2 regions of the Citrobacter sp. FDAARGOS_156 genome follow, and region 1 is predicted to be linked to the other one. Evidence: predicted binding sites of a transcription regulator. Region 1 holds the regulator's gene; the other holds the start of a gene.

Region 1 (6,661 bases):
TCGGCGGTTGGCCTCTTCCCATGCCCGAAGAAGCATAACGGACCGATAAAAAAAGCGACCATCACAGGTCGCTTTTTTATTTCCGCTAAAATTACTCAGCGTCTGGCTCTTCGGTTTTGTATTTCGCAGCAGTTTCTTTAATCAACTGCTGCAACTCCCCGCGCTGGTACATTTCAATTAAAATGTCACAGCCGCCTACCAGTTCACCATCAACCCACAGCTGTGGGAAAGTCGGCCAGTTGGCATATTTCGGCAGCTCGGCGCGAATATCCGGGTTCTGCAGAATATCAACATAAGCAAAACGTTCACCACAGGCGGACAACGCTTGCACAGCCTGAGCAGAGAAACCGCAGCTTGGCAGTTTTGGGGAACCTTTCATGTACAGGAGAATCGGGTTTTCAGCGATCTGGCGCTGGATTTTTTCGATAGTGGTGCTCATTATCTTGCTTCCTTAAACTTCTTTTACGGCAGTAGTCTGACATTGTAGCGGGTCAGGCAGGTAACGGAAAATAACATTTTCATTACGCGATATTATTTTATCGCCTGTCGTTAAAAGTTGCATTCACAATCTCATTTATCCGCATGAAGCCTGTGGATTTGATTATCTGTTCACCAATTACGCCCTGAATTGCTGTTTTTTTTTGCGGTCGGTTACGAAACGTAGTTTTAAACGAAAAAAGCTATTAACTTTCCCTCTTTCTATAGATTAGAATCGTCAAGTTTTGAAAATCACACGCAGGCACGATAGACCTGCCTTACCAGAGGACTGCTCAGTGGCGCGGATAAACCGAATCTCGATCACGCTCTGTGCTTTACTTTTTACCACACTGCCTTTTACGCCTATGGCTCATGCTTCCAAGCAGGCCAGGACGACACCTACCGCTTCCCACACCGTCAAGACGGTAGATAAAAAGAAAAGCGCAACAGCCAGCCAAAAAGCAACAAAAACCAACAAGAAAACGGCGACAAAAAACACCAGTAAAACCAGTACGAAAACGGCTTCCTCCTCCAAAAAACGCACAGCGACTCCGGCAAAATCGACGAAAACAGCAAACCGTCGTAGTAAAACAGCGGCAATACAATCCCCCGCCGTCACCTGGACTGAAAAATGTACCCCGCGCAAAGGTCATAAGCCACGTTGCGTAAAAGTGAAGACGACTGCGCCAACAGCCGTTGCTGATGTACATAAAGTGAAAGTACAGAAAGCAACCAAAACCGCCATGTCTACCCTGATGAACCAAATCGGCAAACCTTACCGTTGGGGGGGCACCTCACCCAGAACCGGTTTTGATTGCAGCGGGCTGGTTTATTACGCATACAAAGATCTGGTCAAGTTCCGCATTCCGCGTACCGCCAATGAAATGTATCACCTGCGCGACGCTGCGCCGATTGAACGTGGCGAACTGAAAAACGGTGATCTGGTCTTCTTCCGCACGCAAGGTCGCGGTACCGCCGACCACGTTGGCGTCTATGTCGGCAATGGTAAATTTATCCAGTCTCCACGCAGCGGTCAGGAAATTCAAATAACCTCTCTGAGCGAAGATTACTGGCAACGCCACTACGTGGGCGCTCGCCGTGTAATGACGCCGAAAACAATTCGCTAAAAACTTACCCTACAGAATATGCTGTAGGGTAAGTTCTTCTTTTGCATAACCTTTCAATTTGCTACCCTATCCTTACTCACAATGAGGCTATTGTGTGTACTCAATATAAATAATAAGGAGAGAAGCAATGTCGTTCGAATTACCTGCATTACCGTATGCCAAAGATGCTCTGGCACCGCACATTTCTGCCGAAACGCTGGAATACCACTATGGCAAACATCACCAGACTTACGTTACTAACCTGAATAACCTGATTAAAGGCACGGCGTTTGAAGGTAAATCACTGGAAGAGATCGTACGTAGCTCTGAAGGTGGTGTATTCAATAACGCAGCCCAGGTCTGGAACCACACGTTCTACTGGAACTGCCTGGCCCCGAACGCAGGTGGCGAGCCGACCGGTAAACTGGCCGAAGCGATTGCCGCCTCCTTTGGCAGCTTTGCAGACTTCAAAGCACAATTCACCGATGCCGCTATCAAGAATTTCGGTTCTGGCTGGACCTGGCTGGTCAAAGGAACGGATGGCAAACTGGCTATCGTGTCCACCTCCAACGCAGGTACACCGCTGACGACTGACGCGACGCCGCTGATGACCGTTGACGTGTGGGAACATGCTTACTACATCGATTATCGTAATGCCCGTCCTGGCTACCTGGAACACTTCTGGGCACTGGTGAACTGGGAATTTGTTGCGAAAAACTTCGCAGCATAAGATGACAACGCAGAAGGGTTTCCCTTCTGCGTTTTTGTTTTTAATTCGTTGCGTTGCAGACTTCTTCCGCTTGTTTCCTTGCCGAGACAAAGACCAGCAGTAGCGCAAGTCCCGCCACAATCGCCCCCATTACCGGTACGAAACTGTAGCCCAACCCTCCGGAAATTACCGCCCCACCAGCCGCCGCTCCCAGGGCATTCCCCAGATTAAACGCGCCAATATTAACTGACGATGACAATCCAGGCGCCTCGCTGGCAACGCGCATCACACGCATCTGCAGCGGCGGAACCACCGCAAACGTTGCTGCACCCCACACCACCATACTCACGGCCGCACCCAGCTCATTACGCGCAAGGAAAGGTATCGCCAGCATAATAATCATCAGCAACAGTAAAAAGCCTTTCAGCGTACCGTTAACCGAACGGTCAGCCAGTTTACCCCCCAGATAGTTACCGATAGAGAACCCAACGCCAATCAGCACCAGCATAGCGGTGACAAACGCCGGTGTAGCATGAGTAATGCTATGCAGCACGGGTGAGATGTAGGTATAAAGCGTAAACATCGCCCCGGCCCCCAGAACGGTCGTCAGCAGAGCCGACAACACCTGCGGACGCATGAGTACCGCCAGTTCGCTGCGGACATCCGGGCGCTCTCCTGCCCCACCTTTGGGTAATGAGAAGAACAGGCTGACCATGGCGATAACACCCAGTCCCGCCGTCGCCATAAAGGACATACGCCAGCCGATGGTTTCCCCAAGCCAGGTTGCTGCGGGAACACCGCCAATATTGGCAATTGTTAACCCCATAAACATAGTTGCTACGGCACTGGCCTGTTTGTGTTTGGGCACCACGCTTGCGGCAACCACAGAGCCAAGGCCGAAAAATGCCCCGTGGTTAAGACTGGTCAAAATGCGCGACAGCATCAGCGTCGTGTAATCCGGAGATATCGCCGAAAGTACATTACCCAACGTAAAAATGGCCATCAGGAAGATAAGCGCATTGCGACGCGCACGATGGGACAGCAGTAATGTCATCAGCGGGGCGCCAACCATCACGCCTACCGCATACGCGCTGATTAACATCCCTGCGGCCGGAATGGATACATCCACGCCTTTGGCAATGACGGGTAGCAACCCCATAGGAGAAAATTCGGTCGTTCCAATGCCAAACGCACCTATCGCCAGCGCCAGTAAAGGATAATTTAGTTTCATCTATCGACTCCGTAACGTCGAGCCTTGGCACGACACATCATAAGAGTCAAAAGCATGACATTGATCGCAAAATTAATAAAGTTAACAAAACTGCAAAAGACTTTTGCTTATTTGCAAAAAATAGGACGGAAAAGGCAAGCAGAAAGGATGAGGGAGAGCGAACTCCCTCGGGGGAAATCAGTGCAGTGCTGCAGTCAGGCCACCCGCGACAATCAGGCCCAGAACAATTATGGTCGTTACTAACGAAAATTTCAGATCGGTGCTCATCAAGTTTTCTCCTTTTTATTCCCACACAAAAAGTGATATTGCGCATTTTTACACACTTGAAAGCAAAAATCTCTCACGATTTATATTGATAACTGCTTTTAACTCTTCCCCTTTTCGTTAAGATCAGACAAAATTCCACGCTTACTTGATTAGCGTACCGGCCATTGACCCCTTCCTGACGTTCCGTGTCGTTTTCCCGGCGTGCCGCAACCCTGACGTTGCGTTGAGGGTGTGTGAAGGCAAACGTTTACCTGGAGTATTCTCAGGAGCTTAGGATATGGTCTGGAGTGAGATGTAATGGCAACTATTAAAGATGTAGCGAAGCGAGCAAACGTTTCCACTACAACCGTATCACACGTAATTAACAAAACGCGCTTTGTCGCTGAAGAAACGCGCAACGCTGTCTGGGCAGCGATCAAAGAGCTGCACTACTCCCCTAGCGCAGTTGCACGTAGCCTGAAGGTGAATCACACCAAATCGATCGGTTTGTTGGCAACCAGCAGCGAAGCGGCCTATTTCGCCGAAATTATCGAGGCCGTTGAGAAAAATTGTTTCCAGAAAGGCTACACCCTGATTTTGGGCAACGCCTGGAACAGTCTCGAAAAACAGCAGGCTTATCTGTCTATGATGGCGCAAAAGCGCGTAGATGGCTTGCTGGTAATGTGTTCAGAATATCCGGAATCACTGCTTTCCATGCTCGAAGAGTATCGCCATATTCCCATGGTGGTTATGGACTGGGGCGAAGCAAAAGCCGACTTTACCGATACCGTCATTGATAACGCTTTCGAAGGCGGTTACATGGCAGGCCGGTATCTGATTGAACGCGGTCATCGTGAGATCGGCGTGATCCCAGGACCTATGGAGCGTAATACCGGCGCAGGCCGCCTGGCTGGCTTCATGAAAGCGATGGAAGAAGCGCTGATTAAAGTGCCTGACAACTGGATTGTCCAGGGTGATTTTGAGCCTGAATCCGGCTACCGCGCTATGCAGCAAATCATCTCCCAGTCACATCGCCCAACCGCCGTATTCTGTGGTGGCGATATTATGGCGATGGGTGCGCTGTGTGCCGCAGATGAGATGGGACTGCGCGTGCCGCAGGATATCTCAGTTATCGGTTACGACAACGTGCGCAACGCCCGTTACTTCACCCCTGCGCTGACAACCATCCATCAGCCAAAAGATTCACTTGGTGAAACGGCCTTCAACATGCTGTTAGACCGAATCGTGAATAAACGTGAAGAATCGCAGTCCATCGAGGTACACCCACGCCTGGTAGAGCGTCGCTCCGTGGCCGACGGCCCGTTCCGCGATTACCGTCGTTAAGACTGTTGTGCGGGAGCCTCATCCGGCTCCCGCAGCCACTCTTTGTTCAGCGTTTCGCTATCCCCTAAATAGTCCAGCAGCCAGCTCAATGCCGGCGACGTATCGTTCTGTTGCCATGTCAGACAGCATGCGGCATCCGGGAACGGATTTTCCAGCTGTAACGCCACCCATTTTCCGCTATCGATCCACGGTTTAGCAAAATGCGTCGGTACCATCCCGACACAGAGTCCGGCTGACAAGCAGGTGGCCGATGATTCCCAGTCAGGCACCACGACGCGTTTTTGGTTGTCCAGTAGCCAGGTAATACGCTTTGGCAGCGTACGGGACGTGTCTTCGCGTACCAGCGATGGCCAGTTGCGCAACGTATCGTCACTGAGCGGTCCCGGCATTGCCGCCAACGGATGATGACTGGCCACCACGCAACTCCAGCTTAGCATTCCCATATCCCGGAACGTATAGCGCCCCCCTACCGGAATGGCCTGCGTTGCTCCGATAGCTAACTCCACCCGACCATCTGAAAGCGCGTCCCAGACGCCGTTAAACACCTCCTGAAAGACCAGAAGTTCCACATCATCGAAATGGCGGTAGAAATCCACGATCATCTGGCGGGTACGATCCGGGCGGACAATGTTATCGACTGCAATCGCCAACTGCCCGCGCCAGCCGTTGGCAATTTGCTGACATTGCTGACGGGTGATCTGCATTTTTTTGATAACAGATCGGCCTTCTTTTAAAAACCACGCGCCAGCAGGCGTTAATTCCACGTCCCGATGACGACGTTCAAAAAGTGGCACAGCCAGCCACTCTTCCAGTTGACGCACTGTGTAGCTTACCGCCGAAGGTACGCGGTGCAACTCCTGAGCAGCAGAACTAAAGCTACCGTTACGCGCCACCGCATCAACCACCTCAAGTGAATATTCAGACCACATATTCTGCCTGCAAAAAATTTGAAATCAGTAAGCAAATATTAGCGTTTCACAGCGAGAATTACACTCACTACACTCAGCGGCAATGTTCTATTGCTAAAAAGAGAAACGATAATGCAACCGGGAAAAGGGTTTTTAGTCTGGCTGGCAGGTCTTAGCGTGCTGGGTTTTCTGGCAACGGATATGTATTTGCCCGCCTTTGCGGCTATTCAGTCCGATTTACAGACGCCCGCCTCTGCCGTGAGTGCCAGCCTTAGCTTGTTCTTAGCGGGATTTGCCGTCGCACAACTTTTGTGGGGGCCACTCTCTGACCACTATGGTCGCAAACCTATTTTGCTGCTGGGCTTATCCATCTTCGCGCTGGGCAGCCTGGGCATGTTGTGGGTAGAAAACGCCACCGGCTTACTGGTGCTACGCTTTATTCAGGCCGTTGGTGTCTGTGCGGCTTCGGTTATCTGGCAGGCGCTGGTTACCGATTATTATCCTTCACAAAAAGTAAACCGCATTTTTGCCACCATTATGCCGCTGGTTGGATTATCCCCTGCACTTGCACCGTTATTAGGCAGTTGGATCCTGGTACATTTTTCCTGGCAGGCCATTTTTGCTACCCTTTTTGCGATTA
Region 2 (6,661 bases), 910 kb from region 1:
TTACGTGGCAAGTAAACGCAAAGCTTGTGACGAAGTGGGTTTTGTCTCCCGCTCCTGGGACCTGCCTGAAACCACCAGCGAGGCGGAACTTCTTGAGCTGATCGATACGCTCAATGCAGATGCCACCATCGATGGTATCCTGGTACAACTGCCGTTGCCGGCGGGTATCGACAACGTCAAAGTGCTGGAGCGTATTGCACCGGATAAAGACGTTGACGGTTTCCACCCGTATAACGTCGGTCGCCTGTGCCAACGCGCGCCGCGCCTGCGTCCATGTACCCCACGCGGTATCGTGACCCTGCTTGAACGCTACAACATCGACACGTATGGCCTGAACGCCGTGGTGATTGGCGCCTCCAATATTGTTGGTCGCCCGATGAGCATGGAACTGCTGCTGGCTGGCTGCACCACCACCGTTACCCACCGGTTCACCAAAGATCTGCGTCGCCACGTTGAGCATGCTGACCTGCTGATCGTCGCCGTCGGTAAACCAGGCTTTATTCCCGGTGAGTGGATTAAAGAAGGTGCGATTGTGATTGATGTCGGCATCAACCGTCTGGAGAATGGTAAGGTTGTTGGCGATGTGGTCTTTGAGGATGCTGCCGCACGCGCGTCATATATCACGCCAGTGCCGGGAGGCGTTGGCCCTATGACCGTCGCCACGCTTATCGAAAACACGCTGCAGGCGTGTGTTGAATATCATGATGTAAAGGACGTTTAAGATGGCCACATTTTCACTGGGTAAACACCCACATGTTGAACTCTGCGATCTGCTGAAGCTGGAAGGCTGGAGCGAAAGTGGCGCCCAGGCAAAAATCGCCATTGGCGAAGGGTTGGTGAAGGTCGATGGTGTAGTAGAAACGCGTAAGCGCTGCAAAATCGTTGCCGGACAGACCGTAAGCTTTGAAGGCCAAAGTATTACCGTCGTGGCGTGATCCCCGGTGCCGGATGAGGCTAACCCCCTGTCCGGCCACTTCCTCTCTCATTTTCAGATAATCACTTCATCACCACTTCACAGTGAATTGTTAGCATGTCGTTTTTCCATACGAAGCGATCATCATGCCAACAATTGTTACCCACGCGGCCGTGCCACTCTGCTTAGGGTTAGGTCTCGGGCTTAAAGTCATCCCCCCGCGCTTACTGTTTACTGGCGTCATTCTGGCTATGTTGCCGGATGCCGACGTGTTGTCGTTTAAGCTTGGCATCGCCTACGGCAACGTATTTGGTCACCGTGGTTTTACCCACTCGCTGCTGTTCGCCTTTGTCGTGCCACTACTCTGTGTTTTGATTGGCAGACGATGGTTTAAGGCGGGATTGATTCGCTGCTGGTTATTCCTGACGGTTTCACTGCTGTCGCACAGCCTGCTGGATTCTGTCACTACCGGGGGAAAAGGCGTCGGCTGGCTGTGGCCGTGGTCAGATGAACGCTTCTTCGCACCGTGGCAGGTCATTAAGGTCGCCCCGTTTGCGCTATCACGCTACGCCACGCCGTACGGGCATCAGGTTATTCTTTCGGAGCTAATGTGGGTATGGCTGCCGGGAGCCGTCATGATGGGTGTGTTGTGGTGGTACAGACGTCATTAATAGTGCCTGATGGCGCTACGCTTATCAGGCCTACCGATCATTCCATCGTAGGCCGGATAAGGCACTAGCCGCCATCCGGCAATATAGAGATTTACTTACGACGCCAGGTGGTGCCCTGCGGACCGTCTTCCAGCACGATGCCCATCTCGTTGAGACGATCGCGCGCGGCGTCAGCTGCCGCCCAGTCTTTCGCCTTACGGGCATCCAGACGTTGTTGGATTAACGCTTCAATTTCAGCAACTTCACCATCATCCGCCTGCGCACCGCTTTGCAGGAAGGCTTCTGGCTCCTGTTCCAGCAGGCCCAGCACGCCGGACAGCTTACGCAGATGCGCAGCCATAGCGTTAGCTGCCGCCATATCTTCGCCCTTCAGACGGTTAACCTCACGCGCCATATCAAACAGCACGGAGTAGGCTTCCGGCGTGTTGAAGTCGTCATTCATCGCTTCAATGAAGCGCGCTTCAAAGGCTTCGCCACCGGCTGGAGCAACGGACTTGTCAGTGCCGCGCAGCGCGGTGTACAGACGCTCCAGCGCAGAGCGTGCCTGTTTCAGGTTCTCTTCGCTGTAGTTCAACTGGCTGCGATAATGGCCGGACATCAGGAAGTAGCGAATGGTTTCGGCGTCGTAGTATTTCAGCACGTCGCGCACGGTAAAGAAGTTGCCCAGCGATTTGGACATTTTCTCACGGTCAACCATCACCATCCCGGAGTGCATCCAGTAATTAACGTATTCACCGTCATGCGCACAGGTGGACTGAGCAATTTCGTTTTCATGGTGCGGGAACATCAGGTCGGAGCCGCCGCCGTGAATATCGAAATGATTACCCAGCTGTTTGCAGTTCATCGCAGAACATTCAATGTGCCAGCCAGGACGACCTGCGCCCCATGGAGACGGCCAGCTCGGCTCACCCTCTTTGGACATCTTCCACAGCACAAAGTCCATCGGGTTGCGCTTCACATCAACCACATCAACACGCGCACCCGCCTGCAGCTGATCCAGATCCTGGCGGGACAGTTGACCGTAGTTCGGGTCAGTCGGCACGTCAAACATCACGTCACCGTTATCAGCAACGTAAGCGTGACCTTTGGCAATCAGCTGTTCGGTGATTTCGATAATCTCGGCGATATGGTGCGTCGCGCGCGGTTCAAGATCCGGGCGCAGAATATTCAGCGCATCGAAATCGTTGTGCATTTCCGCAATCATGCGATCAACCAGCGCCACAAAGCTCTCGCCATTTTCATTCGCGCGCTTAATGATTTTGTCGTCGATATCGGTAATGTTGCGCACATACTTCAGCTTGTAGCCGAGGAAACGCAGATAACGGGCAACAACGTCGAAAGAAACAAAGGTACGCCCGTGTCCAATATGACAGAGATCGTAAACGGTGATGCCACACACGTACATGCCGACTTCCCCGGCATGAATGGGTTTGAATTCCTCTTTTTGGCGCGTCAGTGTATTAAAGATTTTTAACATCGAAGATTCCGTGTAGACGTGTGTGGATAACAAAGCCCTATAATACCTATAAATTGGCCCCGAAGCAGCACACTTTGCAAGGTGATCGAACCTTGCGGTTATGCTATAACAAGCCCCTATCATGTGACCCTGACCAGGGTCGAAGCACCACTCTATCGGAACAGGATGCAAAAATGGTTACTTTCCACACTAATCACGGCGATATCGTAATCAAAACGTTTGATGATAAAGCGCCTGAAACAGTTAAAAACTTCCTGGACTACTGCCGCGAAGGTTTTTACAACAACACCATTTTCCACCGTGTTATTAATGGTTTCATGATCCAGGGCGGCGGTTTTGAGCCGGGCATGAAGCAAAAAGCCACGAAAGAGGCTATCAAAAACGAAGCCAACAACGGTCTGAAAAACACCCGTGGAACGCTGGCAATGGCGCGTACTCAGGCTCCGCACTCCGCGACTGCTCAGTTTTTCATCAACGTTGCCGACAACGACTTCCTGAACTTCTCCGGCGAAAGCATGCAGGGCTGGGGTTACTGTGTGTTCGCTGAAGTTGTCGAAGGTATGGATGTCGTTGATAAAATCAAAGGCGTTTCCACCGGTCGCAGCGGTATGCATCAGGACGTACCAAAAGAAGACGTTATCATCGAAAACGTGACCGTCAGCGAGTAATCGTGACAACACTGTTTATTGCAGATCTTCATCTCTGCACGGAAGAACCGGCGATCACCGCCGGTTTTCTGCGTTTTTTAGCCGGCGATGCACGAAAGGCTGATGCGCTGTACATTCTTGGCGATCTGTTTGAGGCCTGGATAGGCGATGACGATCCCAATCCCCTACATCGTGAAATGGCCGCAGCGATAAAAGCGCTGACGGATTCCGGCGTTCCCTGCTTTTTTATTCACGGCAACCGTGATTTTCTGATCGGCAAGCGTTTTGCCCGTGAGAGCGGCATGACCCTGTTACCTCAGGAAAAAGTGCTCAACCTGTATGGTCGCAAGGTACTGATCATGCATGGCGACACCTTGTGCACCGACGACGCTGGCTATCAGGCATTTCGCGCCAAAGTACATCAATCCTGGCTACAGAAGCTGTTTCTCGCCCTGCCCCTGTTTGTTCGCCAGCGCATTGCCGCAAAAATGCGTGCCAACAGTAAAGCCGCCAACAGCAGTAAATCGCTGGAAATCATGGATGTGAATCCGCAGGCCGTGATTAACGAGATGGAAAAACATCAGGTCCAGTGGTTAATTCACGGACATACACACCGTCCTGCTGTCCACGAAGTAACGGCCAATGCGCAACCCGCTTTCCGCGTGGTGTTAGGTGCCTGGCATACCGAAGGCTCAATGGTGAAAGTCACACCTGACGACGTTGAACTGATCGCTTTTCCCTTTTAATTCCTGCTTAAAAACACCTGCCGCAGAATAGACGCAATCGTTTTCCTTGAAGGTTAATTATGCTATTCTCGGTGGCCTCAAAAGTCGAGTGTAGTGCACCACAGGAGTTTTCAGACGCATGTCTTCCCGCAATAATCCGGCGCGTGTCGCCATCGTGATGGGGTCCAAAAGCGACTGGGCTACCATGCAGTTCGCCGCCGAAATCTTCGAAATGCTGGACGTTCCGCATCATGTTGAAGTCGTCTCCGCTCACCGTACCCCTGATAAACTGTTCAGCTTCGCCGAAAGCGCTGAAGAAAACGGTTATCAGGTGATTATTGCCGGTGCTGGCGGCGCAGCGCATTTGCCTGGCATGATTGCGGCGAAAACGCTGGTGCCTGTTTTAGGCGTTCCGGTGCAAAGCGCAGCGTTGAGCGGTGTAGATAGCCTCTACTCCATTGTTCAAATGCCTCGCGGTATTCCCGTTGGAACACTGGCGATCGGCAAAGCGGGTGCGGCCAATGCGGCCCTGCTGGCAGCACAAATTCTGGCAACACACGACAAAGCATTACATCAGCGTCTGAGCGACTGGCGTAAAGCGCAAACCGATGAGGTACTGGAGAACCCGGACCCGCGAGGTGCGGCATGAAGCAGGTCTGCGTACTCGGTAACGGTCAGTTAGGGCGCATGTTGCGTCAGGCCGGCGAGCCGCTGGGCATTGCGGTCTGGCCCGTCGGACTGGATGCAGAGCCCGCCGCCGTCCCCTTTCAGCAAAGCGTCATTACCGCTGAGATCGAGCGCTGGCCGGAAACCGCGTTAACCCGCGAACTGGCGCGCCACCCGGCGTTTGTTAACCGCGACGTTTTCCCGATTATTGCCGACCGTCTCACGCAAAAGCAGCTTTTCGACAAGCTCGGCCTGGCAACTGCGCCGTGGCAACTGTTGGCGGATAAAAGCGAGTGGCCTGCGGTATTCGACAAACTGGGCGCGCTGGCTATCGTCAAGCGTCGCGTCGGCGGCTACGACGGTCGTGGACAGTGGCGTTTACGCGCCAATGAAACCGAACAACTGCCGGATGATTGCTACGGCGAGTGTATTGTCGAGCAGGGAATCAATTTCTCTGGTGAAGTGTCGCTGGTAGGCGCTCGTGCGCACGACGGCAGCACCGTCTTCTATCCGCTGACCCATAACCTGCACCAGGACGGTATTCTGCGCACCAGCGTGGTCTTCCCGCAGGCTAACGCCAGACAGCAAGAACAGGCCGAAGCGATGCTCTCTGCCATCATGCAGGAACTGGGGTATGTCGGCGTGATGGCGATGGAGTGTTTCATCACCCCGGAAGGTCTGTTGATCAACGAACTGGCGCCTCGCGTGCACAACAGCGGGCACTGGACGCAAAACGGCGCCAGCATCAGCCAGTTTGAGCTGCACCTGCGCGCCATTACCAGCCTGCCATTACCGACTCCGGTGGTGAATAATCCTTCGGTGATGGTAAACCTGATTGGTAGCGACCTGAACTACGACTGGCTGAAGCTGCCGCTGGTACACCTGCACTGGTATGACAAAGAAGTGCGTGAAGGTCGTAAGGTGGGTCATCTGAACCTGAGCGACAGCGATACTGCACGTCTTAGCGCGACGCTGGAGGCGCTTATCCCCCTGCTGCCACCGGAATACGCCAGCGGCATTATCTGGGCGCAGTCAAAGCTGAAATAAGCCATTAATGCCGGGTAATGGATTTTATCCTTCCCCGGCCCCTCCCCTGGCGCGTAAAATCCCCTCCATTGCTGTTTTGTATTTTCAGGACTGAACATGAACGATGGAACGGACTATCGCGCGATTCTGCTCGCCGGTACGCCTTTAATCGATGTACGCGCCCCCGTCGAATTTCAGCAGGGCGCAATGCCGGGCGCAATAAACCTTCCCTTAATGAACGATGACGAACGTGCCGCCGTAGGTACCTGTTATAAACGTCAGGGGCCTGAGGCCGCCCTCGCGCTTGGCCATCAACTGGTTTGTGGCGAGACTCGCCAGCAACGCCTGAAGGCATGGCTTAATGCCTGTCGTCAAAATCCTGCGGGCTACTTATGTTGCGCGCGCGGCGGCCAGCGTTCGCACATTGTGCAGCAATGGTTGCACGAGTCCGGTACTGACTACCCGCTAATACAAGGCGGTTATAAAGCATTGCGCCAGGCAGCGATTCAACTGACGGAAGAACTGGTGCAAAAACC

The links. Region 1 encodes PurR, which represses purine synthesis genes. Its sites were predicted from a motif close to CANGCAAACGTTTGCNTG; they were not measured.
Region 2: a site for PurR is predicted at 4,485-4,502, ahead of purE (5-(carboxyamino)imidazole ribonucleotide mutase). Genes of this name have one in related genera too.

What each region holds. Positions count from the first base shown of each region.
Region 1 is NZ_CP014030.2:2,480,590-2,487,250, reverse strand. Features, by position in the region: gene rnt (ribonuclease T) at 1-38, shown strand, start outside; gene grxD (monothiol glutaredoxin 4) at 92-439, opposite strand; gene AL515_RS12085 (C40 family peptidase) at 774-1,604, shown strand; gene sodB (superoxide dismutase [Fe]) at 1,732-2,313, shown strand; gene AL515_RS12075 (MFS transporter) at 2,354-3,523, opposite strand; gene cydH (cytochrome bd-I accessory subunit CydH) at 3,701-3,790, opposite strand; gene purR (HTH-type transcriptional repressor PurR) at 4,088-5,113, shown strand; gene punR (DNA-binding transcriptional activator PunR) at 5,110-6,042, opposite strand; gene punC (purine nucleoside transporter PunC) at 6,154-6,661, shown strand, end outside.
Region 2 is NZ_CP014030.2:1,570,557-1,577,217, reverse strand. Features, by position in the region: gene folD (bifunctional methylenetetrahydrofolate dehydrogenase/methenyltetrahydrofolate cyclohydrolase FolD) at 1-721, shown strand, start outside; gene ybcJ (ribosome-associated protein YbcJ) at 723-935, shown strand; gene AL515_RS07650 (metal-dependent hydrolase) at 1,060-1,584, shown strand; gene cysS (cysteine--tRNA ligase) at 1,676-3,061, opposite strand; gene ppiB (peptidylprolyl isomerase B) at 3,235-3,729, shown strand; gene lpxH (UDP-2,3-diacylglucosamine diphosphatase) at 3,732-4,454, shown strand; gene purE (5-(carboxyamino)imidazole ribonucleotide mutase) at 4,573-5,082, shown strand; gene purK (5-(carboxyamino)imidazole ribonucleotide synthase) at 5,079-6,146, shown strand; gene mnmH (tRNA 2-selenouridine(34) synthase MnmH) at 6,243-6,661, shown strand, end outside.